DNA from 4 places in the Comamonas fluminis genome. Region 2 is predicted to be linked to each of the others. Evidence: predicted binding sites of a transcription regulator. Region 2 holds the regulator's gene; each other region holds the start of a gene.
What was found. The regulator FNR, encoded in region 2, switches genes on or off when oxygen is low (the NO sensors DNR and NnrR bind a similar motif). The targets are predictions, from matches to a motif close to TTGATNNNNATCAA.

Region 1 (7,894 bases), 1.5 Mb from region 2:
TTGGCACATCAGGCATTTGCGGAGCACGCTTGTCTGCGGCAATGGCAAGCGGTTTGAGCTTTTTGCCTGCAATCAGGGGCGCTGTGCTGATGACGGGGTCAAACATGAAGTCAACTTGACCACTCATCACGTCTTGCAGCGCAGGTGCCGAGCCTTTGTATGCCACATGGTTGAAGGTGCCGCCCGTTTTGCCACGGAAGGTTTCACCCAGCAGGTGCCCAATGGAGCCCATGCCCTGTGAAGCGAAGTTCAGGCCACCCTTGCGGGTTTTGGCTTGCTGCACCACGTCGCTGACGCTGTTCATGGGGCTATTGACCCCAACCACCATCACCAGAGGTGAAGAGATCAGCGAAGTGATGGGCGTGAAGTCCTTCAGAGGGTCATACGAAAAGTTGCGAAACAACGTGGGGTTGATGGCAAACATTTCGGTGGCGCCCACGTAAATCGTGTGCCCATCCGCCGGTTGCTGGCGCACAAAGGCCGCCGCAATCTGGCCGCCACCGCCTGGCTTGTTATCGACAACCACAGGTTTGCCAAGTTGTTCGCTGACTTTGAGCGCCAGGATGCGCGCAATGGCATCCGTGATTCCGCCTGCAGGAAATGGCACGACCATGGTCAGTGAGCGGCTGGGAAAGCTCGCCTCCGCCCAGGCAGGTGCAGCAGTGGCTGCAATGGCGAGAGCGCTAAGGCCTAGCAGGTTACGTCGATTCCACATGCGATTGTCTCCGTTGTAGTAAGTCGGTTTCCGGGGTGAAAAATGGCAAATTCGTGAGGCTTGCTGGCTAGTGCCAGTCTTGGTGCCTCTTCAAATCTGGCCGAACTGGGCGCGAACAGAGCCGACGCCACTGATATGGGCTTCGAAGCGGTCTCCCGCCTGAACAGGAACCATGGGGCCCAAGGCTCCTGTCAGCACAAGATCACCTGCGCGCAAAGGCTGACCCAGCTGTGCCAGCTTGCGGGCTAGCCAGACGGCGGCATTGAGAGGATGGCCAAGGCAAGCCGCACCTGTGCCGGTGGATACCGCCTCGCCATTGCGCTCCATTCGCATATCGCACAGCTTCAAATCCAGCGCGTTCAGCCGCGTTGGCACTGCGCCCAGCACGACGAGGCCGCTGGATGCGTTGTCTGCCACGGTATCGATGAAGCGAATATTCCAGTTGGCAATACGGCTGCCCACGATTTCTATCGCGGGCAATACATAGTCGGTCGCGTGAATGACGTCGACCAGCGTGGCATCTTTCAGATCCAGATCACGCGCCAGAACCAGCGCCACTTCTGCCTCTACTTTGGGCTGCAAAGTGCGTGACAGAGGTACGACTTCATCGTCGCCGTAAACCATGTCCGCAAACAAAGTGCCAAAGTCAGGTTGATCCACACCCAGTTGCTTTTGCACCGCCAGCGAGGTCAGACCAATTTTGCGACCGATGATGCGGCGCCCCTGTGCCTGCGCATGCTGCACGTTGGCAAGCTGCACGGCATACGCAGTCTCGTTGTCAAGGATTTCATCGCGCAGTGGAGCAATCGGTGTAGATGTCGCTTCCGCCTGGCGAAGACGTTCTGCCCACTGGGCAATAGGGAGGTTGGATTCAGACATGGTGTTCTCGTGCTGGTTATTGAGGGTTATTGCTGGGTGTGCATCAACATCAATCCATAACCTGCAATCAGGGCAGGAATGGCGCGGTAGGCCCGCACGGTGCAGGGCAGTTCTGTGTTCAATGGCAATGCGCTGCGTGCAACCAGCCAGGTTTTTGATTCGTGTGCAGAGTTACCCGCCGCTTCAGCAATGGATGCTTCGCTCATGGCACACAGACTCGACAGCTCGCCTCGTGCCAGCGCTTCCATCCACTGCAGATCCCACTGAGGATTCAAGGGTTTCATCCAGTCTTCGCCATTGGCCAGCGCCATGCCTGCCGCTTTGACGCGTTCGGTTTTTGCAGCCCGCTCCTGCACGGTCGGCATCTGCTTGACCGTAATGCGTTCGCGCACGGCGGGATCTGGATGCTGCAGGGTCGGGACCGGTGGCTCGTGCGACAGCCCCCCAGATCCAATGAGCAAAGTACGCTGGGGCAAGGTATCGAGGAACTTGCCAATGGCCTGACCCAGCTCCACACAGCGAGACATGCGCGCTATGGTCGGCTGTGCAACTGCATTGAGGAAGATGGGTATGACTGGCGGTGTCTTGAGGTCATCACCCCACAGCACCTGCAGCGCCTGAGAAAAACCGTGGTCCACCAGCATGCGCCTGGAAACAGCCATATCAAAATGGGCGTCCATCAAGTGCTCGGCCAGCGCAACCGCTGTATCACTGGGAACATTCAGTGGACCTGCGGGAGAGAGGTAGTCCCCTACGGCAGTCACTTCGCTGCCGACGCAGAACGTGGGCATCAGATCATTGAAGAATCCGTTGTAATGGTCCGGGCCAATCAGGATGATGAGCTCGGGATCAAAGGCATGAACAGCAGCCCTCGCCTGTTCCACCGCGCAGTCGAGGGCGTTCTGATCCTCTTCGCTGACAGGGTTCAGCCCCAGCAGCGGAGAGTGAGACATGCCCAAAAATGCGCGCTTCGCATTCTGAAGTGCGACCTCAATCATGCGAGCACCTGCGCTGCAGCGGGCAATTGCGCATGAAGCACACCTGCCAGTTGTCTTGTGATGCTCGACACCTCCTGCGGAGACGCCAGTGCGGCCACAAAGCGGTCCGGGCGAACGAACACAATCGATTTGGTTTGTGCCCCGAACCAGTCCTTGATACGCCCCTGCGCATCACCAATCGTCAGCACACCATCATTCGTTGACGAGGCGTGCGCAAGCTGACCTGTTGGCATCACTCGAATGAAGCGGGCTCCCAGCCCTTGCCAGAACGCACGTGCTCTGTCATCCATGCCATAGCTTGGATCGGTGCCCCAGGCGATGACGGCGAAGTTCAGGCCAATCAGGTCATCCAGACGGACTGTTTCCCCTTGTGCAGTCAGCACTCTGGGCTGAATGAACATGCGCCCGACGGGGCTGGGCTGCGGGGCTTCCAGGCCATGCACCAGACGGCCAAACAGAGACTCTTTTTTCTCGGCCATCAAGCCTAACAGTCGACTCAGAGGCGTGTCTCCGGAGCGGTCCAGCAAACCGGCCAAGGGAGTTTTTTGTCCCTGGTTGCTGGTTGCGCTCTGATGCAGAACCACGCCTTGCTCATAGCGCGGCATGGGTTTGAAGCGCATCTCCGCAAAATACTGCTTCACCGGGGGAACAGCGTTCAGCGCCAGCATCACGGTGTCACGCACCTTGGCTGCGGTATGGCTCTCCGGCGCAAAAATGTCTCCCGCAACTTCAGACAGGTGAATCATGCTGCGGGCATGGCTTCGGCGCTCTTGTTCATAACTGTCAAGCAGGCTGGAGCCCGCCTGGCCTTTGACAACCATTGCCAGCTTCCATGCAAGATTGCTGGCATCGCGCATGCCGCTGTTGTAGCCCTGACCTTGCCAGACCGGCATGATGTGCGCGGCATCTCCCGCCAGCAAAATACGGTTCACACGAAACTGATCCGCCAGACGGGCGTTGTGGGTGTAGACGCGCTTACGGATGTAATCCACCTTGTCAGGGTCTGCCACCACCTTGCGCATCAACTGGGCCAGGTTCTCAGGCTTGGAGAGTTCCTCCTCAGTTTCGCCGGGCATGACCATGAATTCAAAGCGACGAATTCCGTGAGGCAGTGCTGCCGAGACATAGGGGCGCTCGGGATCGCAGTGCATGCCGATATGCGGCGTGCCCAGCGGGTCATTGCGCACGTCAACCACAATCCACTGGTTGGGCTTGGTCCGGCCTTCAAAGCCGATGTTCAACGTGCGGCGAATCATGCTGTTGCCACCGTCGCAGGCCACCATGTATTTAGCCGTCAGCGTGCGCACCTGACCACTTCCACTTTTAATTTCTGCACTCACGCCAGAGTCTGTCTGGGAGAACTTTTGAAGCTCTTGGCCCAGCAACACCTGAACCTTGGGAAAGCGCTGAAGCCCCTGGTAGAGGATGGCATCGACCTGCGGCTGAATGAACGCGTTGCGACGTGACCAGCCAAACTCGTCTGTACGTGGCTCAATGGAAGCAAAGCACTGGCCCGATGCCGTGTAAAAGCGCATCCAGTGATCTGGCGTGATGTGCGCCTGCACTTGCTCCGACAGCCCTGCCGCCTGCAAAGTGCGCAGGGACTCGTCATCAATACCGATAGCGCGTGGGTAGTCGATGATGCTGTCGAGCTTTTCAATCACCAGCACGCTCACCCCGGCAAGGCCCAGGGTGTTGGCCAGTGTCAGGCCCACAGGCCCTGCGCCAACTATCAAAACATCACATTCGTTGATTTCAACTTGTCGTTGATCTTGGGCATTCATGGCGTTGTCTCCAATGTCGCTTCAGCACGTATTTCTTGCTGTTTTGATCATTCTCAACATCAATGCCAAAATCCCGAACCATGTGCACGTGGTGCACATATTTGCTCGTAAATACCCTTAACCCTAGAGTCAAAAGCCCGGGATCACCCTCATCAAAAACGGTCTGATCGCTCCAGCGTCTTTGGGTCATCAAGGGACTTGAACCATTTTTTCACCATGGATTGCCATGAAACCTTCAGACACCGCATCAACCGGCAATGACTACAAGGATGTGCGCAGCCTTTCTCGTGGGCTGGCATTGCTGCAGGCTCTCAATCGAGCGCCTGGCGGCATCGCCACAACCACGGCCCTTGCGCAAAGCTGCAATATCCACAGAACTACCGTCAAGCGTCTGCTGGAGACTCTGCGTGCCGACGGCTATGTCCGTCAGGGAGAAAAAGAAGGCCAGTACTACCTGACCTTTGCCGTCCGAGGATTGAGCGAAGGCTTTGTCGACGATGACTGGGTGGAGCAGATTGCCTTGCCACTCATGCGTGCGGCCATACCCGATCTGCTCTGGCCCTGTGATCTGGGAACACTGGAAGGTGGATTCATGGTGGTGCGAGAGAGCACTCACCGGTTTAGTCTTCTCTCTCAGCACCGCGGAAAAATAGGCGAAAAGCTGCCGCTGTTTTTTACTGCCATGGGGCGTGCCTATTTAAGCGCTTGCTCTGATTCCGAAAGGGAAGGACTGCTGACCCTGCTCGGACAACGAACTGACGAAGTGGGGAGCATGGCGCGAGATGTCAAAGCGGTAGAGCGCTTAATCACTGAAACGCGCACACGTGGCTATGCAATGAATGATGGCGACTGGGATCGAGAGCATGCCTTTGCGGCCATTGCGGTGCCAGTGGTTTCGCGTGGCCAGTTGCACGGCGGTATCAACCTTGTGTTCCCCAAAGCTGCGATCAATGTCACGGAAGTGGAAAAACGCTACCTTCCTCGCCTGAAGCGCCTTGCCCAGCGCATTGGCAAAGATATTCAGCCATGGATGAACAGGGGCAATTGAGACCAAGCCGCAGCAGGCTTCTGGCCAGTGCCTCGCTGCAATGCCGCACGAGATCTCTCACTGACTACGCATGGCCCCAATCCCGGTAGCTGTGCATCAGTCACCCTTCGCTCGGCTCTGCAGCCATGCGCTGAAAATGCGCAATGCTGGGCTCTGCTGGGCATCCGCCGCCAATTCGGGCGTGACCAAGTAATACGCCCGGTTGCCGCGCAGCGGCTGGGGGCAGGCAATGATCAGGTCGCCGCGCGCAAGCTCTTGCTCAATCAGCATAGGCGGCATCAGCGCTACGCCCAGACCCTGGCTGGCAGCTACGGCCAGCATGGAAAACAGCTCCAACCGCATGCCGTCCAGCGCACGCGGGGCATCGACGTTCATGGCCTCAAACCACTGCCTCCAGCCCTGCGGGCGCGTGCTTTGCTGCAGCAGTGGCAGGCGGGCAATCACCTCCGGCCCCACGGGCAGCCAGGCGCGGCCCGGGTCGCGCTGCTGGGCGGTGGCCAGCAGTTGCGGGCTGCAAACGGGCACGACTTCTTCATCCATCAGCCACTGGGCCTGCACGCCGGGCCAGCGCGCCACCTGCTCGGGCGTGCCCGCGTAGATGGCGGCGTCAAACACGGTATCGGCAAACAGAAAAGGCCGGGTCTGCACATCGATGTGCACGGTGATGTCCGGGTGCTCGCGCGTGAGCTGGGGCAGGCGCGGCAGCAGCCAGCGGGTGGTGAAGGTGGGCACTGCCGCCAGGTTGATGGGGCCGCCCTCGCCCTGGTGGCTCATCAAATCCAGCGTGTCGCGCTCCAGCCCCTGCAGCCAGCGGCCCACCTGCTTGGCGTAGTGCTGGCCTGCATCGGTCAGCAGCACTCCATGGCGCGTGCGCTTGAACAGGGCCACGCCCACAAACTCTTCCAGCGCAATGATCTGGCGCGAGACGGCGCTTTGCGTCAGCGACAACTCCTGCGCCGCCTTGGTATAGCTGATGTGCCGGGCGGCCGATTCAAAGCAGGCCAGCGCCTGGGTGGAGGGAAGAACTCTACGCATATATCTTGTGCTTAAAACGCATGGATTAAGCTAAAAACAACGGGATAACCCTGATTAATGCATCTATACATGCATTTTACTCATCCATAGATGATTAATCATCGTTTGCCTCGCTAGGTTTGGCAAACCTAATATGTGTGCAAGCACTCAGGCAGCAGGCCTGCAACTCAACACTTTCGCATTCAGGAGATGAACATGGCCAATGGTTACCAGTGGGACGATTGCTTGCAGCTCGACCAGCAACTGACAGAAGACGAGCGCATGATCCGCGACGCCGCACGCGAGTACTGCCAGGACAAGCTCAAGCCCCGCGTGCAAGCCATGTTCCGCAATGAGTCGGTTGATCTGTCCATCTTCCGCGAGATGGGCGAGTTGGGCCTGCTGGGCCCCACCATCCCCACCGAATACGGCGGCGCAGGCCTGAACTATGTGAGCTACGGCCTGGTGGCACGCGAGATCGAGCGTGTGGACTCCGGCTACCGCTCCATGGCGTCTGTGCAATCGTCTCTGGTGATGGTGCCCATCAACGAGTTCGGCACCGAAGCGCAGAAGATGAAATACCTTCCCAAGCTGGCTTCTGGCGAGTTCATTGGCTGCTTCGGTCTGACCGAGCCTGACCACGGCTCTGACCCCGGCAGCATGGCTACCCGCGCCTATAAGGTGGACGGCGGCTACAAGCTCAAGGGCAACAAGATGTGGATCACCAACAGCCCCGTGGCGGATGTGTTTGTGGTCTGGGCCAAGGAAGTGGCCGAAGACGGCACCGTGGGCCAGATTCGCGGCTTTGTGCTGGAAAAGGGCATGAAGGGCCTGAGCGCGCCCGCCATTCACGGCAAGGTGGGCCTGCGCGCCTCCATTACCGGCGAAATCGTGATGGACGATGTGTTCTGCCCCGAAGAAAACGCCTTCCCCGATGTGCGTGGTCTGAAAGGCCCGTTCACCTGCCTGAACAGCGCCCGCTTCGGCATTGCCTGGGGCGCGCTGGGTGCCGCCGAAGACTGCTGGCACACCGCCCGCCAGTACACGCTGGACCGCAAGCAGTTTGGCCGCCCTCTGGCCGCCAACCAGCTGATCCAGAAGAAGCTGGCCGATATGCAGACCGAAATCACCCTGGGCCTGCAAGCCGCGCTGCGCGTGGGCCGCATGAAGGACGAGCACCAGAACGTGATCGAAATCACCTCGCTGATCAAGCGCAACAACTGCGGCAAGTCGCTGGACATTGCCCGCATGGCGCGTGACATGCTGGGCGGCAACGGCATCAGCGACGAGTTCGGCGTGGCCCGCCATCTGGTGAACCTGGAAGTGGTGAATACCTACGAAGGTACGCACGATGTCCACGCCCTGATTTTGGGCCGTGCGCAAACTGGCATCGCTGCATTTAACTGACACCCCCTGAGCGGCTTCGCCGCGAGGCGGCGGGGCCGCCTAGGCTCTT
Region 2 (7,894 bases):
GCGCCAGCCAGCGAGCAGCCTCCAGCAAGGACTGATCGAGCACCCAGGCATCCAGCGCCACCACATAGCCGGACTCTTCGGCCAGGGGGATGAAGACAGCGGGCGACACCACACCCAGCTCAGGGTCCGTCCAGCGCAGCAGCGCCTCGGCGGCCACAATCTGGCGGGTCTGCATATGCACCTGCGGCTGGAAAAAGACTTCCATATGCCCACGGTCCAGCGCCTGGCGCATCGCATGCTCCAGCTTCATGCGCGACAGCAGGCCGGCACTCATCTGGGGCTGATAGAAGCTGAAATTTCCGCGCCCACGCTCCTTGACGCGGTACATGGCGATATCCGCCTGCCGGATCAGCTCATCCAGCGTCTGCCCATCCGCCGGAAACTGCGCCGCGCCGATGCTGCACTGAACGGAAAAGCCCAGCCCATCCAGCATGAAGGGCTGACGCATGCTCTCCAGAATGCGCTCGGCCACGCTGGCCGCACCTTCGCCGCTGCAACTGTGCAGATAAAGAACGAACTCATCACCCCCAAGGCGGCACAGCAAATCGCTGGGGCGCAGCGAGGCCGACAGGCGCTCGGAAACCAGACGCAGAACGCGGTCCCCAAAATCATGCCCCAGCGAGTCATTGATGATCTTGAAGCGGTCCAGATCCAGAAACAGAATGCTGAAGCTCTCACGGCTCAGCTGGGCCACTTCGATGGCGGACTGCACATGACGGTTAAGACTGAGCCGGTTGGGCAAACCGGTCAGCGCATCCTGAAAAGCCAGCTCCTCGATTTTTTGCTGGGCTTTTCTCTGCTGCGTCATATCGCGGATAAAGCCCATGCTCTGCACCACGCAACCATAGCCGTCGCGCAGCGCAACCCAGGACAGCCAGACGGCGCAGCGCTGCTGCCCTGCGCCCCGCTTCAGCCACAGATTGCCTTCCCAGAAGCCACCAGACTCCCAGCGCGCCTGCGCCTGTGCATGCAGATCGCCCATCTCGCCCGCATCAGACTCAAACAGGGTGCAGGCAAACTCGCCCAGCACATGCTCATGCAGCAGCAGTTGTCGCCCTGCGGGATTGATCTGCACAATCCGGCCCTGATCGTCGGCAATGAAAATGCCATCCAGGCTGGACTCAAACACACGGGCGGCCAGACGCTGTTCGCTGGCTGCCAGCGATTCCGCAGTGATATCGCGGTAGGAGTAGATACGGCCAATCGCCACGCCACGGCTGAGCTGAGGCACAGAGCGGCGCTCGATCACACGCCCTTCTCTGAGCTGCAGCACTTCGGTGGTTTCTGGCGCTGACAGGTCGGGCGCTTCCTGAAGCAGCGTGAACTCGCTGCCACTGCTGGTGATCTGGGTCTCCAGATGGCCAAAAATGGCTGCGTCATCGCGCTGCGTCAGCAGCTCGCCAGGCAGCTGCCAGAGCTGGGCAAAGCGGTGATTGAAGGCGCGAATGCGGCCCTGAAGATCACAAACCAGAATACCGTCTGCCGTGGACTCCAGCGTGGCACGCATTTCAGCCAGCAAGGCCTCCAGCTCCGCCTCATGCGCCATTTGCTGGCTGCGGTCCAGCATGGATACCAGCAGCAGAGGCGGCGCCGTATGCACGCATTGCACTGCCATTTCCACCGCGCAGGACACATTGTCCGCACGCAATATCTGCGAGAGAAAGCGCGCTCCATGCTGCCAGTTCCCTGCGTCTTGCCAGAAGGCTTTTTGCACCAGCGTGTCGCACAGCACATCAACATGCTGACCCAGGGCCGAAGCTGGCGAATAGCCAGTGAGTGCCTGACTGGCTGCATTGGCGCAGACGACTTGCAGCGTCCTGGCATCCAGCAGCCAGACGGCTTCTTGCAAACCGTCGAGCAAGGCATTGAACAGGGTTTCGTTCAAACGATCTGTAATGGCTTTCGACGGCTGTGAGCTCACGATGAAACCTTCTCTGCACCAGCCACTGCTGAACTATCAAAAAAATAGCACAAATGCTTATAGGGCTGTAGGGTAGCAAGCACTTTTGGCAAAACCTGGTCTTTATTCAAGCCGCGCCGCACGCCCAGTTCAGACTGCTGATGCAGCTCCACCAGTTGCTGCCCGCTTTGCCCGGCGGCTGCGCCATAAGCCATGACAGTGGGCTTGAGCACTTTTTCCATATTCACGCTGACGATCAAGCCCTGCCTGCCGTCCGTAAGTTCCACCCAGGAACCCGGCGGATAGACCCCCAGGGTCTGAACAAAGGCGCTGAGCAGCTCTGGCGAAAACCTCTGTCGGTACGGACCATACAGACTGGCCAATGCCTCATGGGGGGTGAGCGCAACCATGCCGCGAGCCGGTGGATTGCACAGCCGCTCGTAGTGGTTGACCAGCGCAAGAATCTGCCCGCTTCTGTCCATATCCGAAGCCAGCAGGCCCAGCGGGAAACCACTGCCATCAGCGCATTCATGGTGCTGGGCAATAGCCGTTGTGACGGCAGGCGCATAACCCATGGCCTGCGCCAGCGCAACACTTTCACCAACATGGCTGGCATAGGGCTGAGGGGGCTGCGCCCGGCCCGGCACAAGCTCGTTGAGCGCACAGCTGGAGGGGAAAATATTCAGTCGTTGCTTGCCCAGATCATGCAGCAGCGCCGCAACGCCCAGGTCATGCAGGGCACCTGCATCAAAGCCCAATGTCTTGCCCAGCAGCAGGGCCAGCATTGCAGTGTTCACGCCATGTGCGCTGGCAGAGCCGCCACTTTCATCGAACAGCAGATGCAGGCTGAGGTCGCGCTCCGCGGCCAGATGGGTCACATAGTTATCAATTGCGGCATCGCTGCGCGAGCGTGCCAGCTGTGGCTGGGTCTGCGCCAGTGCCTGAACGGCATCAAAACTGGCCTGCGCTGCATGAAAGCCAGAGCGCAGTACCTCTATATTGGCCGACCAATGCTCCATCTCCTGCGCATGGGCCGAAAGGCGGGGTGCATCTGCAACTTGCTCGGCCTCAGCCTCGCCATCGACTGGCGGCAATGAAACATCGCTGCGTCTGGGGTCGTATTGAATGTGGCTCAGCTTCAGGGCCTGCAGTGTCTGCAACTGCTCCTGCGTTGTGATCTTGAAACTATTGACCGGAAATGGATGGCTGAGCCAGCCCATCTCCAGATGAACATACATGCCGATACGCAGCTGTCCGATATCAATAGCGACGAAACGATTCACGGTGAGCGAGTCATACAGAATGCTGCATTATGCGCAGCTACACCCTCTTGTAAGACAAGACCCTACATATTTTTTGCTACCCGCAGGCTTATCTGCACCACAGGCTGGGTTTGTAGACCAGATCCATCCAGAGCGCCCAGGCTGCCACCGCTATCAGCATCACGCCCGCAATGCGCGTGCCCCACTCGGCACGGAAATGGTTGATGCGGCTCTGGCTCAGCTTCCACAGCCATGGGCCACCCACCAACCAGGCACCGCCGCCCAGCGCAAAGGCGGCCATGGACAAGCCACCCTGCCATGCCCCACCGCTGAGAGCGGCCACCAGCACCGCCGAATACAGCAAACCGCAAGGCATCAGCGCCCAGGCAAAGCCCGCCGCCATACTGCCGCCGGGCGCACTAACCCAAGGCTGAACCCTGGCCCAGGCTGCACGACCTGCGCGCTCCAGCCACACGGGCTGACGGGCTTGAACCACCATGGCCAGACCCCAGGCCATGACAGCCACATGCATCAGTGTCCAGAGCTTTTGCAGCGCCGTCGTCTGGCTGGTGAGCCAGGACAGGCTTTCCATGGCCACCGCAGCCACCGCGCCCAGCGCCGCGTAGCCAGCGATTCGCCCCAGGTGAAACAGGCTGGCACGCAGCCACTGGCGCTTGCGCAACCCGTGCATCACCACAGGCCGCTGGCCCGGCGCCAGAGCGTGACTGCCAGTGACTGCACTGCAGGGCGCAGCGCACATTACAAGACAATGGGGCCCACCCACGAGCCCCATGATCAAAGCAGTCCAGACCAGCGAAAACAACATGCGCTAGATGATGCGTGAAAAACGCGTACGGTTCTTGTCGGCCTGCAAATAGCGGTCAAACAGCATGGCTACTCCGCGCACAAAGAACCAGCCCAGCGCCGTAACCTGAAAGCCCTCTTCACCCAGCGTCAGCAGGCCATTGGACTGCATTTCTTCCAATGCCTTTATCTCAGGCGCAAAGTACTCGCGGAAGTTAATCAGCCAGGCCTGCTCCATGGGCTCATACAGCACCGCACCCTGGCACATCACAGCCATGATGACGGCGCGGCGCACCATGTCATCGCGCGACAGTGCGAGCCCCCGCTGCACGGGCAGCAGGCCACCGTCAATGGCGTCGTAATACTCTTCCAGCGTCTTGACGTTCTGGCTGTAGGTCGCGCCCACCTTGCCGATGGCCGATACCCCCAGCGCGATCAGGTCACAGTCTGGCTGAGTGCTGTAGCCCTGAAAGTTGCGATGCAAACGCCCCTGGCGCTTGGCAACGGCCAGCGAATCGCTGGGCAGCGCGAAGTGGTCCATGCCCACATAGACATAGCCGCCTTCCATGAAGGCATCAATCGCGCCCGAGAGCATATTGAGCTTGTCCTGCCCCATGGGCAGATCGGCAGACTCAATGCGGCGCTGCGGCTTGAAGCGTTCTGGCAGATGCGCATAGGCATACAGCGCAATGCGATCAGGGCGCAGGCTGTTGACCTGCTCCAGCGTGCGTGCAAAAGACTGCGGAGTCTGCTTGGGCAAGCCGTAGATCAGGTCCACGTTGATGGAGACAAAGCCCAGCTCGCGCGCTTTTTCCACCAAGGCAAATACCTGGTCTGCAGGCTGCTCACGGTGCACGGCTTTTTGCACATCAGGGTCAAAGTCCTGCACACCAAAGCTCAGGCGGTTGAAACCCAGCTCCTTGAGTGCCAGCAGGCGCTCGTTGCTCACGGTGCGAGGATCAACCTCGATGGAGTATTCGCCTGCGGGGTCGAGCTTGAAATGCTCGCGCAGCAGCTCCATGAGCTGGCCCAGCTCTTCATCGCTGAAGAAGGTTGGCGTGCCGCCCCCCAGGTGCAACTGGCTGACCAGTTGGCCCTTGCCACAATGCTCGGTATGCATGGCAACTTCGCGGCGCAGATAATCAAGGTATTGCACCGCTTTTTCGTGGTGCTTGGTGACGATTTTGTTGCAGGCGCAGTAGTAGCACAGCGACTCGCAGAACGGCACATGCACATAAAGCGACAGAGGCAAGGCCCGGGCACCAGAATGTGCCTTGCGCTGCTGCAGCGCCAAGGTATAGTCCTCAGGACCGAAAGCCTCAACAAAACGGTCGGCTGTAGGGAACGACGTGTAGCGAGGCCCCGCGATATCAAAACGGCTTAGCAACTCGGGCGTAACTGCGGTCATAACTTGTCTGTCAGGGTGTACTCACATTGCAGCCAGCGCCTGAGCCTGGCTGTTTTGCAGCGAAGCCCGACACCTATTGTTGTTGCAGTGAGCGCGTGTTATTGGAATCAGTCTCTTCAATGTGCCCCAAGGCAAAATTCCTGTCCTTGATTCACATCAAGGGATAACAAGGCAAGTGCTGCGACAATTTGATCCATCTCATTACCAACCCTAGAGGTCAATGACCGGCGCGACTTCATACCCATGTCTGTCTGTGCCGCTGCTTTAAAGCCATGAATCTTCAGACCATCAAAGCATCCTGCTCCAACTGCAATCTGCGTGAACTGTGCATGCCCATGGGCCTGGACGACGACCAAATGGAGCGCATCGACGAAATCGTGGCCACGCGCCGCAAGATCAAGCGCGGCGGTCTGCTGTTTCGCAATGGCGAGGAGTTCACTTCGCTGTACGCCATCCGCACGGGCTTCTTCAAGACCTGTGTGGCCACCGAAGATGGTCGTGACCAGGTCACGGGCTTTCAGATGGCCGGTGAAATCATTGGTCTGGATGGCATCGTCAACGATCACCACACCTGCGACGCTGTGGCGCTGGAAGACGCAGAAGTCTGCGTGATGCCTTTTGACAAGCTGGAGCAGCTGTCGCGTGAAGTCACCGCCCTGCAAAACCATGTGCACAAGGTGATGAGCCGCGAGATCGTGCGTGAGCACGGCGTCATGCTGCTACTGGGCAGCATGCGCGCTGAAGAGCGCCTGGCCGCCTTTGTGCTGAACCTGGTGCAGCGCCTGGCCGCACGCGGCTTCTCCAAGTCCGAGCTGGTGCTGCGCATGACCCGCGAGGAAATTGGCAGCTATCTGGGCCTGAAGCTGGAGACCGTCAGCCGCACCTTCTCCAAGTTTGCCGAGGAAGGCATTGTGGAAGTCAAGCAGCGCCATCTGCGCATTCTGGATACCGAAGCGCTCAAGCGCATCGTCAACAGCCAGCAGTGCCAGAACTGATCGACAAGCGCTGACTGAGCCCATGACAAAAGCCCGCATCACGCGGGCTTTGTTGTTTGAGCGCGGCGCACTTGCCGCAGCCAGCTCATTCGGGCAACGGCTGCGAGACAATGCCGTCGTTCAAATCCTGAGCCGAGCGCGCCAGCATGCGCGTCATCACGCTGCACAGCAGCATGACCAGCCAGAAGGCAAAGAAGGCCGCCGTGTAGATGGCGCTGCGTGACCATTCCAGCGGCGCACCCAGCCAGTGCACATCCAGCGGGTCCACAAAGGCAAAAACCACCATTTCCATGACTGCAGCGGCCAGAAAAGCAGGCCAGGCAGTCCACATCCAGCGCTGAGTGTCCATCACGAATCTCCATGGGCTGTCGGGGGATGAACACATTTTGCACAGCAATTTCAGCCACTGAACAGCCCCAGTGCGGGCAAGCCCCGAGCAGATAAACCCGCAGGAACTCTTGATTTGATAGCTACTGGCGCCTTCCCATCCTCCACTTCAAGCCAGATTGTCTTGAAAGCCCTTGCGGATCAACCGCCCACAGCTCCTCTTTTTGAAAATCAGGGCATGAAAAAAGGCCGCTCAGCGGCCTTGGTCAAGCTTCAGGCCGCCAGAAGGAGGGCCTGACAAGCCATTCATCAGCGATCGGTGGGGTGATCCTGCGCGGGCGTTGCCGCATGGTTGCGACCGGTCACAGCGGGCGCCAGGCTTTTTTGCGATTCGCTCAGGCGCTGGTTGATCTCGATGCCGTGACGGTAGTAGTCAGGGTCAATCACGGGATCGGGCTTGCTCATGGCGATATAGGCCGTGACAAAACCGGCAACGACCACAATCGCCGGGCCGGCAAAAACCAGCCAGACATGGGCGTACTTCCACCAGGGCCTGCCGTCCTCGGGGTGCTTGGGTTTGATTGCGCTTGCTGCGCGGGCTGATGTTGCCAACATGGCAGACCTCTTTCAATCGATGAACTCTGCCCGGGAGGCTCCGCAGGCAGAGTTATTGTTGCGGATAGTCGATAACCTTGCCGCTCAGCGCGGCACGAGGAAGACGGCTTTTTCGGAGACGCGACCACCACCGGCCTGCACCGCATCCAGATTGAAGTGGATGGTGTGCGAGCCCGCATCGGCCGAGCCATAAGGAATCTGCAGACGCACGGCAATGCCGCGTGTCTCTGCCGGGCCCACGGTGACTTCCTGCTCGGACGCCACTTCCAGACTCTGCAGGCCCACCGCAGTGATGCGATAACGTTGCTCGGACTCTGTCGCATTCATGATCTGCAGACGATAGACGTTCTCCAGCTTGCCGCCTGCCACGATGCGCGAGAGCGCTGCGCGGTCGCGAATCACGTCCACCTTGACGGGCTCGCGCAGAACCAGGCTGGCAATCATGGCCGCGCTCAAGGCGATCAAGACTGTGGAGTAGATCAGCACGCGGGGGCGGAAGATACGGCGAATCATCTGCGCATGCTTCCAGGCCTTGGCCACGGCGTTCTGCGTGGTCAGGCGAATCAGGCCACGCGGGTACTCC
Region 3 (7,894 bases), 510 kb from region 2:
GCCAGATCAGACCGAAGGTCACGTGGATACCGTGGGTGCCCACCAGTGTGAAGAAGGACGACAGGAAGGCGCTGCTCTGAGGCGTTGCACCTTCGTGGATCAGGTGGTGGAATTCATACAGTTCCACAGCCAGGAAGGCTGCGCCCAGCAGGCCGGTGATGGCCAGCCACAGCAGAGTGCCGTTCACGTTCTTCTTTTGCTTTTGCAGCATGGCAAAGCCGAAGGTGATGGATGACATCAGCAGGAAGGCCGTGTTGATGGCCACCAGCGACAGATCAAACAGATCCTTGCCGGAAGGACCACCTGCATAGTTGCGACCCAGTACGCCATAGGTGGCGAACAGGGCTGCAAAGATCAGGCAGTCGCTCATCAGGTAGAGCCAGAAGCCCAGCGAGGTGCCGTTTTCTGGGTGGGGCTCGTGCGCGAGGTGGTACTCGCGTGGAGCCAGGGCGGCCGCGCCGCCAGCGTTGATATGTGTATTAGACATGGGCTGCTGCAAGCTGCTTGGTGCGTGCTGCTTCCGTTGCTGCCACGTCGGCTGCAGGGATGTAGTAGTCACGCTTGTAGTTGAAGGTATGAATGATCGAAGCCAGGATGGTCGCGGCGAACGAAGCGATCGCCAGAGGCCACATGTGCCAGATCAGCGCAAAACCCAGAACGGTGGACAGGCCGCCGATCACCACGCCAGCGCCAGTGTTGGCAGGCATGTGGATGGGCTCGAAACCGGTCAGCGGACGCTGATAGCCGTGTTTCTTCATGTCAGTCCAGGCGTCAATTTCGTGCACCACGGGGGTGAAAGCGAAGTTGTACTGGGGAGGAGGAGAGGAGGTGGCCCATTCCAGGGTACGGCCTTCCCATGGGTCGCCAGTTTCGTCACGCAGTTCGTTGCGCTTCCAGATGGACACGCCCAGCTGGATGAAGAAGCAGCCGATACCCGCAGCAATCAGGGCAGCGCCGCAGGCAGCAACGATGAACCAGATTTGCAGAGAAGGATCGTCAAAGTGGTTGGCACGACGAGTCACGCCCATCAGACCCAGGATGTACAGGGGAGTGAAGGCAACCCAGAAACCGACCAGCCAGAACCAGAAGGAAGCCTTGCCCCAGAACTCGTTCAGGCGGAAGCCGAAAGCCTTGGGGAACCAGTAGTTGATACCGGCAAACACGGCAAACACCACGCCACCAATAATCACGTTGTGGAAGTGGGCGATCAGGAACAGCGAGTTGTGCAGCACAAAGTCTGCGGGAGGAACGGCCAGCAGCACGCCGGTCATACCGCCAATGGCGAAGGTCACCATGAAGCCGATCGTCCACAGCATAGGCACTGTGAAGCGGATGCGGCCACGGTACATGGTGAACAGCCAGTTGAAGATCTTCGCTCCAGTAGGAATCGAGATGATCATCGTGGTGATACCGAAGAAGGTATTCACGCTGGCACCCGAGCCCATGGTGAAGAAGTGGTGCAGCCACACCAGGTAGGACAGGATTGTGATACACACGGTGGCGTAAACCATCGAGGTGTAACCGAACAGACGCTTGCGGCTGAACGTTGCCACGATTTCGGAGAACACACCGAAGCAAGGCAGGATCAGGATGTAAACCTCAGGGTGACCCCAGATCCAGATCAGGTTCACGTACAACATCGGGTTGCCGCCGAAGTCGTTCGAGAAGAAGTGCGTACCCAGATAGCGGTCCAGCGACATCAGCACCAGAGCGGCGGTCAGCACAGGGAAGGAAGCCACAATCAGGGCGTTGGTGCACAGAGCAGTCCATGTGAAGACGGGCATCTTCATCAGGTTCATGCCAGGAGCGCGCATCTTGATGATGGTCACGATCAGGTTGATACCCGATAGCGTGGTGCCGACACCTGCGACCTGCAGGCCCCAGATGTAGTAGTCAAGACCGGTTCCAGGATTCTGGTGCCCCAGGTTGGACAGAGCCAGCCAGCCGGAGGTGGAGAACTCGCCCAGGAACAGGGAGATCATCACCAGCACGGCGCCGCCTGTGGTCATCCAGAAGCTGAAGTTGTTCAGGAACGGGAAGGACACGTCACGTGCGCCGATCTGCAGAGGAACCAGGTAGTTCATCAGGCCGGTCACGAAAGGCATGGCCACAAAGAAGATCATGATCACGCCGTGGGCGGTGAAGATCTGGTCGTAGTGGTGAGGAGGCAGATAGCCCATGCTGTCGCCAAAGGCCATGGACTGCTGCAGACGCATCATCACGGCATCCGCGAAGCCGCGCAGGAACATGACCAGACCGAGGATCATGTACATGATGCCGATCTTCTTGTGGTCGATGGACGTAATCCAGTCGCGCCACAGCGGGCCCCACAGGCGGAACTTGGTGATGCCGCCCATGACGACGAGGCCACCGAGCACCACGGCAATAAAGGTCATGAGCACGATGGGCTCATGCGTCATGGGAATCTGATCCCATGTGATGCGGCCCAACAGCCAGTGGGCGGCCGGGGTTGTTGTTTCAGACATGTTGAGTCTCTTTTGTCGTATTGGAGCGGTAGAGCCAGAGGCTCACCCGCGCCGTGAACTACTTATTGCTGTGCGACAGCTCCGGAGGTGGCGACTTCGTCGAGCAAAGCGACAACGCGGTCAGCATCTTTCGATGTGCAGACGTCCATCGGCAGGATCGCGCTGGAGGCCTTGCTGTGGTGTGCAGGAGCCTTGCCGCCAGCAGCGTCAATGGCCATCATTTCGTTCATGCACATCTTGCCGTCTTCCACGCAGCGGTTCAGAACCTTGCTGTACAGGCCTTCGTCCACAGTGGCGAAACGCTCGACAGGGTTACGCTCGCTGGGCTTGGCCAGGTCGAGGTACGCATCGCGAGTCAGGGCCTTGCCTTCGGTCTTGGCCTTGGCAACCCACTGGTCAAACTGATCGTTTTCCAGGCCATGGAACTTGAAGGTCATGCCTGCAAAACCAGCGCCGCTGTAGTGGGAGGACTTGCCGCCATACACACCGGGCTTGTTGATCACTGCGTTCAGTTCAGTCTGCATGCCGGGCATGGTGTAGATCATGCCTGCCAGGTCAGGAACGTAGAACGCGTTCATGGTGTGGCTGGAAGTCAGCTTGAAGTGAATAGGGCGGTCCACCGGGGCAGCCACTTCGTTAACCGTCGCAATACCTTGCTCGGGGTAGAAGAACAGCCACTTCCAGTCCAGCGACACGGCTTGAATCTCCAGAGGCTTGACGTTGGGGTCCAGCGCCTTGGTCGAGGAGATGCGGTCCAGGGGACGATAGGGGTCCAGCTTGTGGGTGCTGATCCAGGTGATGGCACCCAGGGCAATGATGATGAGCAGAGGCACCGTCCAGATCACCAGTTCCAGCGCTGTGGAGTGATGCCATTCGGGGTCGTACTTGGCTTCGGTGTTGGACTGGCGGTATTTCCAGGCAAACAGCAGCGTCAAAAAGATGACGGGGACGATGATGAGCAGCATCAGCAAAGTGGCCGTAACGACCAGATCGCCTTGTTGCTTGGCAATATCGCCAGCCGGGTTGAGAACGACAGCCTTGCTGCAACCAGCGAGGCTTGCGGTCAACGCGGCCGCAGTGAGCCACGCGGGCCCACGGATTTCCTTGATTTTTAACATGCTTTGGGCGTGACAAAGTCTCGCTTAGGTGTAAACGCGGATTACTGGATCTCGTCAAATGTAATACCAACTTAACATTTGTCCATTGGACATTTTGTCCAAGGTCAAGGTCTTTGAAGGTGAAATCCGCTATGTGACAAGGGCTTAGCGTTGTCGGAAGCTTGCCTGAAGAAGCGTGAGAAAGCTCTTGTAAAAGATAGAAGATGCCCCACAGAGCCTGGCGCATCAGCCTGTTGCCGACATCCCTGAGGGCAAAAACTCTATTGCAGCTGCACATGCTTGGGCGTAGAACAGAACTGTCCAAGGGACAAGACAAGTAAGACAAGGAGCTGTATCTATATGAGTAGCATGAACCCATCCGTTGGTCTTACTCCGCAAGACTATGACAACTCGGAAAAGCTGGCCTATGCAAACACCGATGAGGATGTCACTCCTGGTGAAATTGCGGTTGGTGTGATCATTGGTCGCTCGTCCGAGTACTTTGACTTCTTCGTGTTCGGCATCGCCTGCGTGCTGGTGTTTCCGACCCTTCTTTTCCCCTACCTCTCGAAGCTGGATGGAACGCTGGCGGCTTTCGCTATCTTCTCTTTAGCCTTTGTGGCGCGGCCTGTGGGCACCGCGCTGTCCATGGCCGTGCAGCGGCGCTGGGGCCGCGCAACCAAGCTGACCCTGGCCCTGCTGCTGCTGGGCGTCTGCACGGTGGGCATGACCTTTTTGCCCAGTTACGAGGCGGCTGGCATGAAGGCCGTCTGGGCGCTGGTGATTTTGCGCGTGGGGCAGGGCTTGGCACTGGGCGGAACCTGGGACGGCCTGCCATCGCTGCTGGCCATGTCTGCACCCAAGGACAAGCGAGGCTGGTATTCGATGATCGGCCAGCTGGGCGCGCCGCTGGGCTTCATCATTGCCGCAGCCATCTTTGCGTACCTCTATTCCAGTCTGACTGCCGATCAGTTTCTAAGCTGGGGCTGGCGCTATCCGTTCTGTGTGGCATTTGCTATCAATGTAGTAGCTTTGTTCGCGCGTCTTCGCTTGGTGGTGGGGCAATCCTATACACAGCTGCTGCAGGAAAAAGAACTGGAGCCCATCAGCGTGACCAGCCTGGTGCGTGATGAGGGCCGCAATGTGATGATCGGTGCCTTTGCTGCACTGGCCAGCTTTGCGCTGTTCCATTTGGTAACGGTTTTCCCTCTGTCCTGGATCTCTATGTACTCCGACCAGTCCATGACGGATGTGCTGGTGGTGCAGATCATTGGGGCAATCTTGGCGGGTGCGGCCATCATGCTCTCGGGCTGGCTGGCTGATCGCGTGGGCCGCCGCAACACACTGGGCACCATGGCTTGCCTGATTGGTATCTTTAGCTTCCTGGCGCCCTGGCTGCTGGGTAGTGGCACGGTGGGCAACAATGTGTTCATCATTGTGGGCTTCATCCTGCTGGGTCTGTCTTACGGTCAGGCTTCGGGCACGGTGACTTCCAACTTCTCGGCGCACTACCGCTATACCGGTGCAGCGCTTTCCACCGATATGGCCTGGCTGATTGGTGCAGCCTTTGCGCCGCTGGTGGCTCTGGGGGTGTCTGCCAAGTTCGGTCTGGTCGCTCTGGGCATCTACCTGCTGTCCGGTGCGCTGTGCACTCTGGCGGCTCTGGGCATCAACCGCGCCATTGAGGCACGCGATCAGTAATCCATCGCTCTTTGCGCAAAACGCCCGGCTTGCCCGGGCGTTTTTGTATGCGGAAAGACTTATTGCGTCGAGCGAAGGCGTTCAAGCTCCTGGTCTCGAAAGGACAGAGGGCTCAGGCCTGTGTGCTTGCGAAAGAAGCGCCCGAAGTAGCTCTCGTCCTCGAAGCCAAGGCCATCTGCAATTTGCTTGATGCTGGAGTTGGTGTAGATCAGCTCTCGCTGCGCTTCAACCAGGACACGCTCGTTGATGAGTGCATTGCTGGATTTTCCCAGGCTTTCCTGCGTCAGCCGAGTCAACTGGCCAGCGCTGATTCCCAACTGCTCTGCGTATTGACTCACGCCCCAGCGGTGGCGCATGTGTTCGTCGATGAGATCTCTGAACCTTTCCAGTTGCAGGGCTTTGCGTGATTGTGCGGGCCATGTGGACGGTTCCAGTGTCTCGTTCAACCTTGCAATTTGCACCAGTAGCGCAGTAATCAGCGAGAGGCCTGCGGCAACTTGGCCGGGTGCAGCCAGTCGCCATTCACGCTCGATGCTCAGAAAGATGGGCATTAGTCCATCGGAATATCGGCCTTGCTCTGGCAGGTTGATGGCCAGCGGTTTACGCAAGGTATTGAGCAACTCGGGCATGACGATTTGTGCCATGGCCTCCAGTGGCTTCTGGGCAGCGGTCACAACCACTCCGTTGACCTGGGGCTTGAAGTCAAAGCCATGAACGCGTCCGGCTGGGGCGACAACCAGAGCCGGTGCGCGCAAAGGCCAGTGAACGTCTTCGAGCAGGGTGGAACCGTGCCCCTCGGTGAGCATCAGAATCTGGATCAGTGACTGGTGCTCATGCGGGTCTATTTCCCAACCGTAAAGAGGGGAACGCTCGGGAATCCACTCGAAATTGAACATATTGCTGCCGCCAGCAGGTGCGTTGTCTCCATACAGCGCGTAGTTGGGGATGCGGCGAGAGCGTTGGCGTTTGGGTGTGTGTTCGTTGGAGTGCGCTGGCATGCGTGAAATGTCCTAACTCATGCACGAAATGTCTTTTGGGGATTGCCCTTGTATCGATCGTAATGCATGAAATGTCCTATTTGTTGCTCCATTTGTGAAATGAAAGTTTTTGATTTGGATTAAACAATGCGGCTCTTCGAATTCAAGGAGGGTCGCAATGACAACCGAAATTGCTTGCGCTCAATGGCTGCAGCTGCAGCACAAGGTGTGCGTGGTCACGGGGGCCGCCAGTGGTATTGGCCTGGCAATCGCTGAGGAGCTGGCCCGACATGGTGCGCGCCTGGTGCTGCTTGACAGGAATGCAGAGCTGCTCAACCGGGCTGTGGAGGGCTTTAGCGCGCGCGGTATCAAGGCAAGCGCTGTCGCATGCGATACCACCAGTGAAGCTCAACTGGTTGCTGCTGCAGAGAAGGTTCAACAGGAGCAAGGGGCGGCGCAGGTCTTGATTAACTGCGCGGGAATACTGCGTGCAGGCGCGCTCGACAGCATGAGCCTGGACGACTGGAACGAGGTGCTGTCAGTCAACCTCAGCGCGTATTGGCTTTGTTCCAAGGCCTTTGGTGAACAGCTTCGCTCTCATGCAACGGCTGGAGGGGCTGGCGTGGTTCACGTTGCATCTATTGCCGCACATTTTCCGCAGGCCTATAGCGGGGCATACAGCGCAGCGAAGGCGGGGGTCTGTTTGCTCTCTCGCCAGATCGCAATCGAATGGGGAGCCGATGGCGTTCGCAGCAATGTCATCAGCCCCGGAATGATCCGCACGCCGTTGAGTGCCGGCATTTATTCGCACCCAGGGATCGAGCTGGCTCGCGCGCACATGACGGCCAGCGGTCGAGTCGGAGAGCCAGAAGACATTGCGCAGGTGGCGGCTTTTCTGGCCAGCCCAAGGGCGGGCTATGTCAACGCTGCCGAACTCGTTGTGGATGGAGGCATGTCGGCCAAGTTGATGGACATGGTCCCCCGGCCGGGCTTTTCTCCAGCAGGCGTGAGCTGAGCTATTGCGGGATCTGGATTGCCGCTCATCAGGCAAGCGAAGAACTCTGAGAAATACAAGGAAACAAGATGAACAATCAAAACAAGCCAGTCGAGCAGCAGGAGTACGACCTGATCGTCGTGGGTTCAGGCGCAGGTGGACTTTCAACGGCCGTAGTGGCGCGCAAACGTGGCCTCAAGGTCATCGTCCTGGAAAAGGCCGATGTCTTTGGTGGCACAACTGCATTTTCGGGAGGCGTGCTGTGGATTCCGGGCAACCCTGTGTCTGCGCGCTCGGGTATCAAGCACAGCGCTGAAGAGGCCGAGCGCTATCTGCGCAATGAGGCTGGCAGTTTCTATAACGATGCTGCTGTTCAGGAATTCCTGAGCAATGGACCCAGGATGGTGGAATTTTTTGAGCGTGAAACCTCGGTCAAGTTTCTGCCTACGCTGTATCCGGACTATCACCCCACAGTGCCGGGTGGTGTGGATATCGGACGCTCGATTTTGGCTGCACCTTTTGACATCCGTGGCCTGGGCAAGGATATGGCGCGTCTGCGTCCGCCACTGGAAACCATCACCTTTATCGGCATGATGTTTAACTCCTCCAATGCCGACCTCAAGCATTTTTTCCAGGCGA
Region 4 (7,894 bases), 300 kb from region 2:
GCAAGGGCCACTCGAAGCAGCTTACGCCCCAAGATCACCATCGACTCTGTCGTTGAGAAGCCCTTAGCGCGAATATGCGCATAAAGCGGCTTGAGCGCTTTGCTGTGGCTGGCAGCGAATGCGGCCAGATACATCTGCCTGCGCAGCAAGGCTGGGCCTCGTTTGCTTAAACGCCTCCTCCCACGCTTTGTGCCAGAGTCATTGGCACGAGGGTCCAGCCCGCTATAGGCAACCAGTGCGTCCGAGTTGGCAAAGTGCAGGCGACTTAAAAGCTCTGTCAGCAGTGCACTGGTTTGTGGGCCAATCCCTGTAATCGACTGCAGTCGCTGGCAGCCTTGGTGCATGGCGTCGTCACTGGAGATCAGGTGCACAACCTGCTCATCAATGGCCTGCAGCAGGGCTTTGAACGATTCCATCAAGTGCACCATCTGCGGCCCGGGTAAGTCAACCGCCTTGAGCGTCTGCTTCAAGGCTGCCTGGTGCGCGCTAAGCTGCGCACGTCGAGTCAGCAAGAGATGGAGCTGCTGCTGAACGGGTGTGCCAGGCTGCCAGGGATACAGGCTTTGAACATGCTCCTGCAGATAGCGCCGAATCACCACGCAGTCCAGAGCATCGCTTTTAGCCCTGGCGCCCAGTGCCTTGGCATAAAAGAACACATCCCGGGCATTGAGCACATACACATTCAGCCCTGCTTGCAAAGCCAGTTGTGCGAGCAGCAAGTGGTAGCGCCCTGTAGATTCCATGGCGACAGAGCAATCTTGGGGTAACGAGGCCAACCAGCGCATGATCGCAGATGTGTCATTGGTCACGCTCACGGCAGCTTGATCGCCAACGCTGATGACCAACTCCGCTTTGGAGACATCCACTCCGATAAAGGTCGTTTGCATAACAGCACCTCCAACAAAGACAATGGCTTGTCGGGGTGCCTGTTCCACCTACGTGCGTTGGCTTGCCTTCAGATCGGCAGTCACGCAGCCTGATGGCTACGTGCTGCTCAGTTCCTTATCGACGCTATGAGGTGGGGTGGGAGGGATCTAACTCAGTCGGTCTGCGCAAACAGCCGATAGCGACTCTTGTCCCTCACCCCGACACCGTAAACATACAAGCGGCTCTAAAGCGCTACATTTTCAAAAACAATAGCAGCTACCGCATGCCCGCTATTGACTGCAGCCATTTTTATGCCGAGCCTGTTGAGATGAGGCGGAGACTGCAGGGCGTTGCATTGGATTGCAGTCGATTGCAGGGGCTGGCAACTGCTGAAATTCAGGCAGCGTTTTTGGGGGTCAGCAGGCTGCGAACTTTGCTGTTGAGTTCCTGCGCCGTAAATGGTTTGAACAGCACGGGGTATTTGTCTTTGATCAGGCCCTGCTGGACGACGATGTCTGCCGAGTAGCCGGTCGCAAAAATGATGGGCATGCCCGGCAGCTTTTGTTCCACACAGGCGATCATGTCGAGCACGGTGTGCTTGCCTGGCATTCTGACGTCGGAGACGATGAGGTCCATCTTGATGCCGCTCTGGATAAAGAGGATGGCGTGCTCGGCGTTGTTGGCGGTCACGATTTTGTAGCCCTGGGCGCACAGCGCGGCGGCCACGGCTTCGCGCACGGCGGGGTCGTCTTCCACCACCATGACGGTTTCTTCGCCGCGCAGCGATTGTGCGGGCAAGTTGTTTTCCTGCGCCTGCTGCGAGCGCGGGAAGTACAGCGAAAACGTGCTGCCCTGCGCTGGCTGAGAGCGCACGTCGATGTAGCCCCCCGAGCTTTCCATGAAGCTCTTGACCATGGGCAGCCCCAGACCGGCACCGCCGCCTGCGGGCTTGGTGGTGTAGAAGGGGTTGAAGATCTGTTCGCGCGCCTGCTCCGCGATGCCGCAGCCGTTGTCTGTGACATGAAAGGCCACGTAGTCTTGCGATTTGCCATCGCGCAGCACGACTTCGTTGCGCACCGAAAGCTGCACACTACCGCGCCCTTCCACCGCGTCGCGGGCGTTGATGATGAGATTGATCAGCGAGTTTTCGAGATAGGCCTTGTCCGCTTCCAGGTTGGCTATTTCGGCATCCACTGCGATGCGAAGATCCACCTCGGCGCCAGCGGCCTTGCGCAGCAGCTCTTGCAGCTCCTTGATCAGCTGCGTGGGGTTGATGACGGAGCGGGCTTGCGGCGTGCGCCCGGAAAAACCGGCCAGCTGGGATGAAAGGCGAGCGGCCTTGCGAATGCTCTCGCGCACGGCCTTGAGGTTGTCGTTCATTCCCTCGTCGTTAATGCGCCGCTGCAGCACTTCGGCATTCAGCCCCATCACAAACAGCAGATTGTTCAGTTCATGGGCCACGCTGCCGGCCAGGTTGCTCAGCAGGTCTTGCTTCTGGTTCTGAGATGCCAGCTTCTGGGCTTCTTCAAGACGCCGCACATAGCCGTTGATTTGCGCATACAGCGCCTGTGTATGCGCCTCAGCGGCCTCTTCCGCACGCTTGAATTTGTCGATATTGATATTGACGCCTACCCAGTGCCTGATCTTCCCGGCCTCGTCGAACATGGGGGCGCCGGTGAACAGATACCACTCAAACTCGCCGTTGTGCTTTTTCAGGCGGACACGGTAGGGCTCTATGCAGCCCACCGCCATACCGGTGGAAAAATTGCGAAACGCCATGTCCTGATCGTCAGGGTGGATCTTGTCTATCCAGGCGGTGCTGGCGAAGTCTGCAATATCGTCTGCCCCAAACTTGAACTGGTTGGAGGTCTTGTTGGTCCAGAAAATCTCGCCCCCGGGGCTGCAGAGAAAGACGTTGTGGGGAAATTCGTCCACCAGTTGTCTGTAAACCGCTTCCTGCTGCTGCACCGCAGCACCGGCCTGCACGCTGGTGCGGGGCAGCTCCATCCAGAAAATCTGAATCTGGGCTGATTGTCCGTCCGGCGCTTTGACGGGCAGCAGTTCTATATGGGCGTGCAGCAGTTCGCTGTCAAAAGCCAGAAAGCTCTGCTGCTGCGCACACTGCTGCAGCCGGGCCAGCATTTCAGGGCAGTCGCGCAGCGGGTTGAGGCCGGACTCCATCTGCTTTTGCTTGATCAGGCGCGTCAGCTCACTGCTGGCGCACAGAAGACTGTGGCTATCCGCATCGATCAAGCCCCAAGCCATGTGGGATTGTTTTATCGCATCCATCAATTCATGGCCGGACATATTCATCAGATCAAATTCCAACGTTAACTAGCGCCAACTACGCAAACAGGAAACCCAGGATTCTGCGCAGCCCAATCTGCAACAAGTTGTAGGACAAGCCTGTGACAGCTTGCGCTCTGCCGAAAAAACAAAAGCTGCCTTGCCCGCCGCTTTCAGATGCAGCCATTTGTAACTGCAATATATGCAATTTTTAATGGTTTATTAATGTATCAACTTCATGCTTAAGGCATTGGATTGATTCAGGTTTTATTGCCCCTCTGAAACGGACAGAAGCACGTAAGACTTGATTCAAATCAACCAGGCGCATACGCCCCATTCATATAGTCAATTACACATAAAAGATATTAATTAAATACTCTTTTATGCATAAAACATCAGAACCCGATCTGATGCCATTGCGACGATGAAAGGAAGGGCGATGCCACTTCACACTCCAGAATCTTCCAGCTGCACTGCCGGCAGTGCCTGCGCTTGCGCCACCGCGTCTTCCGGCCCTCAGAAGGCGGCCTCCAGCCAGGCCGTATCCGCCCCTGTGCAAGCCAAGCGCGGCTTTTTGCAGGATTTGATTGCCGTGGCCGCCAGCTTTGGTCTGGCCGGTTCCGCCCGTGCGGCCCTGCCCGGCGACCCCAGCTTTCAACCCACGCGCCGCCCCGGCATGGAGGGCAAGCGCTTTGGCATGCTGGTGGATATGCGCAAGTGCATTGGCTGCCAGGCCTGCACGGTGAGCTGCTCTGTCGAAAACCAGCCGCCCATTGGCCAGTTCCGCACCAGCGTGCTGCAGTACGAGGTGGATCAGGGCGATGCCGCCCCTGCCATGGTCAGCCTGCCGCGCCTGTGCAACCACTGCGATGAGCCACCCTGCGTGCCCGTGTGCCCCGTGCAAGCCACCTTCCAGCGCACCGACGGCATTGTGCTGGTCGATAACGAGCGTTGCGTGGGCTGCGGCTACTGCGTGCAGGCCTGCCCGTATGACGCCCGCTTTATCAACCACGAGACACAGACCGCCGACAAGTGCACCTTCTGCGAGCACCGCCTGGAAGCCGGCCTCTTGCCCGCCTGCGTGGAGAGCTGTGTGGGCGGCGCACGCGTGATTGGCGATTTGAACGACGCGCACAGCGAGATCAACCAGCGCATCAACGCCCACAAGGACGAGATCAAGGTCCTCAAGCCCGGCATGAAGACCAAGCCGCACGTCTTCTACATCGGCCTGCCTGATGAATTTGTGAACGGCGTGGACGGTCAAGCCACTGTGAGGCTGGTAGCCACCCCCTGAGTCGCTACGCCTACGGCTGCGCGCCTTCCCCCTCTCTCGCTACGCGGGAGGGGGACAACTCCCTCGCTGCGGGACGGCCCTTGCTCGGAGTTGCTGGCTTAGGCCATGCAATGCCAGAAACGGTCACCCAGTCACATGAATAAAAGATCAAAAAGGACTTTCAGATGCAAATCATCGAACTCCTGACCCCCGCCTACGAAGCCGCCTGGCTGCCCTGGGCTGTGCAGTATTTCTTCCTGGTCGGCGTAGCTACCGGCGCTGCGCTGCTCACATCGGCCTGTGTGTTTGGCCCAGCCAATGGCTTGCGCCAGCGCCTGCTGCCCACGGCCGTGCTGGTGCTGGCGATGAGCGCGATTGCCGCCCCCGTCGCCCTGCTGGCTGACTTGCACCAGCCCGCCCGCTTTTGGCACTTCTACGCCCACCTCACCCCCTGGTCGTGGATGAGCCTGGGCGCGATTTTGATGCCTACCTTTGTGGGCCTGTGCGTGCTGATGTGCGCGCTGTGGTGGCTGGGCAAGCCTGCGCTGATGCGGGCGCTGGTGCCTGTGCTGGTGCTGTCCACGCTCTCCATCGTGCTGTATTCGGGTGCCGAAATCATGGTGATCCGCTCGCGTCCGCTGTGGAACACGCTGTGGGTGCCGATCAACCTGGCGCTCAGCGGCTGGCTGGCCACCGTGGGCATGGCTTTTGTACTGTTCCGCTTTCTGCCTGCCAAGCTGCAGCCCGATTTTGAAACCCTGCACGGCCTGCGCAACCTGGGCCTGTGGGTAGCAACTGGTCTGGTGATCTCTGCGCTGACCTGGGCCTTGTACGGCATTGCAGGCCACAGCCCTTCGTTTGATCTGGCCGTGCGCCTGTTCAAGGATTTCCCCGTCTGGCGCATCTCCATGCTGGGCTCGGCCATCTTTGGTGCAGCCGTGGTGATTGCCCTGCTGCGCGGCGAGCGCCGCCTGGGCGCCAAGGGCTACACCCTGGTGCTGGGCACGGGCCTAGCCGCCAGCGCCTGGGCCTTCCGCTGGGCGCTGTTCATGGGCGTGCAAGGCGTGCCCAAGTTTGGCGCGGGCCTGTATCTGTACAGCATGCCACTGGGCGGCGAAGGCCTGATGGGCATGCTGGGCGTGGCGGGCCTGTGCGTGGCACTGCTGGCCATGGCGACCTGGGCGCTGGAGCTGTTCCCCCAACGCCAAGCCACAGCTTAATTAGGCCCTTTAGATCAAATAGGCCTCTACCGCAATACCAGCAAGCGCTAGCAGCTATCAAAAATATAGTATTTGCCAGCGCTTGCACTTCCCCCCTCACAAAGGGACTAAGGGCAAGACCATGACAGACAAAAAAAACGCTCCCCAACTCTCCCCTGAAGATGCCAACATCGCGCGCCGCCGCATGCTGCTGCGCGGCGGTGCCGTGGCAGGTGGCCTGGCCGCTTTTGCCGCAGGCTATGGCGAAACCGTGGCCAAGGGTGCCAAGGGCTTGATTACGGGCACCTCCGGCAAGACGACAAAAAGCGCCACCCGCGGCAACTCGCTCACGCCAGAGTTCCGCATTGACCCCGCCACCGGCAAGCTGAGCACGCAAGTCGGCCAGGTGGTCAGCCCCTCGTCGTGCCTAGGCTGCTGGACGCAGTGCGGCGTGCGCGTGCGCGTCGACACCGACCACAACCAGATCATCCGCATCGCTGGCAACCCCTACCACCCGCTGGCCACTACCAACCCCGCGCCCATGGAAACGCCCGTGCGCGAGGTCTACGCCATGCTGGGCGGCGACAACGGCCTGGAAGGCCGCGCCACCAGTTGCGCGCGCGGCTCGGCCATGCTGGAGCATCAAAACGCCGCACACCGCGTGCTCAAGCCCTTGAAGCGCGTGGGCCCGCGCGGCTCTGGCCAGTGGAAGACGATTTCGCTGGAAGAGCTGGTCAAAGAGATTTGCGAAGGCGGCGATCTGTTTGGCGAAGGCCATGTGGACGGCCTGCGTGCCATCCGCGATGTGAAAACGCTGATCGACGAAGCCAACCCCGAGTACGGCCCCAAATCCAACCAGCTGCTGGTGACCGAGGCCGCCAACGAAGGCCGCACGCCCCTGGTCAACCGCTTTGCCAAGCAGGCGTTTGGCACCATCAACGTCTCCAACCACGGCTCGTACTGCGGCCAAACCTACCGCGTGGGCACGGGCGCGGCGCTGGGCGATATGGCGGGCATGCCCCACGGCAAGCCGGACTGGAAAAACTCGCGCTTTGGCCTCTTTATCGGCACCTCGCCCGCGCAATCGGGCAACCCCTTCCAGCGCGTGGGCCGTGAATTGGCCGAGGCCCGCTCGCGCAATGAGAACACCTACCAATACGTGGTGGTCTCGCCCATGCTGCCCACCTCGTCCAGCTTTGCCGCGGGCGACAACAACCGCTGGCTGCCAGTCAAGCCCGGCTCTGATCTGGCGCTGGCCATGGGCCTGATCCGCTGGATCATCGACAACGAGCGCTACGACAAGCAGTTTCTGACCCAGCCCGGCCCCGCCGCCATGGCCGCCATGGGCGAGGCATCGTGGAGCAACGCCACCCATTTGCTGATTAACGAGCCCAAGCACCCGCGCTTTGGCCAGTTCCTGCGCGGTGCGGACATTGGTCTGCCCATGCCCGAGCCGGTTGATGAAAAGACGCCCGCCGAAGACGTGTACGTGGTGCAACTGGCCGATGGAAAGGGCGGCTTCAAATTAGCCCCGCACACCGTGGCCACGCCTGCCGAGCTGATCGTGGAGCGTGAGTTCACGCCCATCAAGGCTGCAGACGCGATCGAAGAACCCACACCCATCGCAGTCTGCACCTCCTTCGTCAAGCTGCGTGCGGAAGCGCACAAAAAGACGATTGACGAATACGCAGCCCTGTGCGGCGTGCCCGCCAAAGAGATAGCAGACCTGGCGCGCGAGTTCACCAGCCATGGCAAGCAGGCCGTGGCCAACTCGCACGGCGGCACCATGAACGGCTCGGGCTTCTACACCGCCTTTGCCATTGCCATGCTCAACAATTTGATCGGCAACCTCAACGTCAAGGGTGGCTGGGTCATGGATGCAGGCCCCTTCGGCCCCTTTGGCCCCGGCCCGCGCTACAACTTTGCGCAGTTTGAAGGGGCGGTCAAACCCGTGGGCGTGGCGCTGTCGCGCACCAAGTTCCCGTACGAGAAGACCAGCGAGTTCAAGCGCAAAAAGGAAACCGGCCAAAACCCCTACCCCGCCAAAGCGCCCTGGTACCCCGCCCCCGGTGGGCTCAGTAGCGAAATGCTGGCCGCAGGCCTGCTGGGCTACCCCTACGCGGTCAAGGCCTGGATCAACCACATGAGCAACCCGATCTACGCCATCTGCGGTTTCGAGAACACGCTGGCCACGGCCATCAAAGACCCGAAAAAGCTGCCGCTGTTTGTCTCGGTCGATCCGTTCATCAACGAGACCTCGGCCCTGGCC

Region 1: the regulator FNR is predicted to act here: its motif matches at 4,420-4,433, upstream of mhpA (bifunctional 3-(3-hydroxy-phenyl)propionate/3-hydroxycinnamic acid hydroxylase MhpA).
Region 3: the regulator FNR is predicted to act here: its motif matches at 3,699-3,712, upstream of cyoA (ubiquinol oxidase subunit II).
Region 4: the regulator FNR is predicted to act here: its motif matches at 3,458-3,471, upstream of dsrO (sulfate reduction electron transfer complex DsrMKJOP subunit DsrO).

Annotation. Positions count from the first base shown of each region.
Region 1 is NZ_CP066783.1:3,569,629-3,577,522, forward strand. Features, by position in the region: gene JDW18_RS16560 (Bug family tripartite tricarboxylate transporter substrate binding protein) at 1-715, opposite strand, end outside; gene mhpD (2-keto-4-pentenoate hydratase) at 806-1,594, opposite strand; gene JDW18_RS16570 (3-carboxyethylcatechol 2,3-dioxygenase) at 1,621-2,547, opposite strand; gene mhpA (bifunctional 3-(3-hydroxy-phenyl)propionate/3-hydroxycinnamic acid hydroxylase MhpA) at 2,589-4,376, opposite strand; gene JDW18_RS16580 (DNA-binding transcriptional regulator) at 4,603-5,424, shown strand; gene JDW18_RS16585 (LysR family transcriptional regulator) at 5,521-6,459, opposite strand; gene JDW18_RS16590 (acyl-CoA dehydrogenase) at 6,655-7,845, shown strand.
Region 2 is NZ_CP066783.1:2,026,755-2,034,648, reverse strand. Features, by position in the region: gene JDW18_RS09720 (sensor domain-containing protein) at 1-1,921, opposite strand, end outside; gene JDW18_RS09715 (cyclic di-GMP phosphodiesterase) at 1,918-3,183, opposite strand; gene JDW18_RS09710 (sulfite exporter TauE/SafE family protein) at 3,272-3,988, opposite strand; gene hemN (oxygen-independent coproporphyrinogen III oxidase) at 3,992-5,374, opposite strand; gene fnr (fumarate/nitrate reduction transcriptional regulator Fnr) at 5,647-6,369, shown strand; gene JDW18_RS09695 (hypothetical protein) at 6,455-6,718, opposite strand; gene JDW18_RS09690 (FixH family protein) at 7,006-7,311, opposite strand; gene ccoG (cytochrome c oxidase accessory protein CcoG) at 7,396-7,894, opposite strand, start outside.
Region 3 is NZ_CP066783.1:2,533,470-2,541,363, reverse strand. Features, by position in the region: gene cyoC (cytochrome o ubiquinol oxidase subunit III) at 1-487, opposite strand, end outside; gene cyoB (cytochrome o ubiquinol oxidase subunit I) at 480-2,486, opposite strand; gene cyoA (ubiquinol oxidase subunit II) at 2,549-3,604, opposite strand; gene JDW18_RS11965 (MFS transporter) at 3,944-5,284, shown strand; gene JDW18_RS11960 (helix-turn-helix domain-containing protein) at 5,344-6,282, opposite strand; gene JDW18_RS11955 (SDR family NAD(P)-dependent oxidoreductase) at 6,440-7,276, shown strand; gene JDW18_RS11950 (FAD-dependent oxidoreductase) at 7,345-7,894, shown strand, end outside.
Region 4 is NZ_CP066783.1:2,326,944-2,334,837, reverse strand. Features, by position in the region: gene JDW18_RS11085 (transposase) at 1-887, opposite strand, end outside; gene JDW18_RS11080 (PAS domain-containing hybrid sensor histidine kinase/response regulator) at 1,264-3,132, opposite strand; gene dsrO (sulfate reduction electron transfer complex DsrMKJOP subunit DsrO) at 3,593-4,447, shown strand; gene nrfD (NrfD/PsrC family molybdoenzyme membrane anchor subunit) at 4,612-5,646, shown strand; gene JDW18_RS11065 (tetrathionate reductase subunit A) at 5,768-7,894, shown strand, end outside.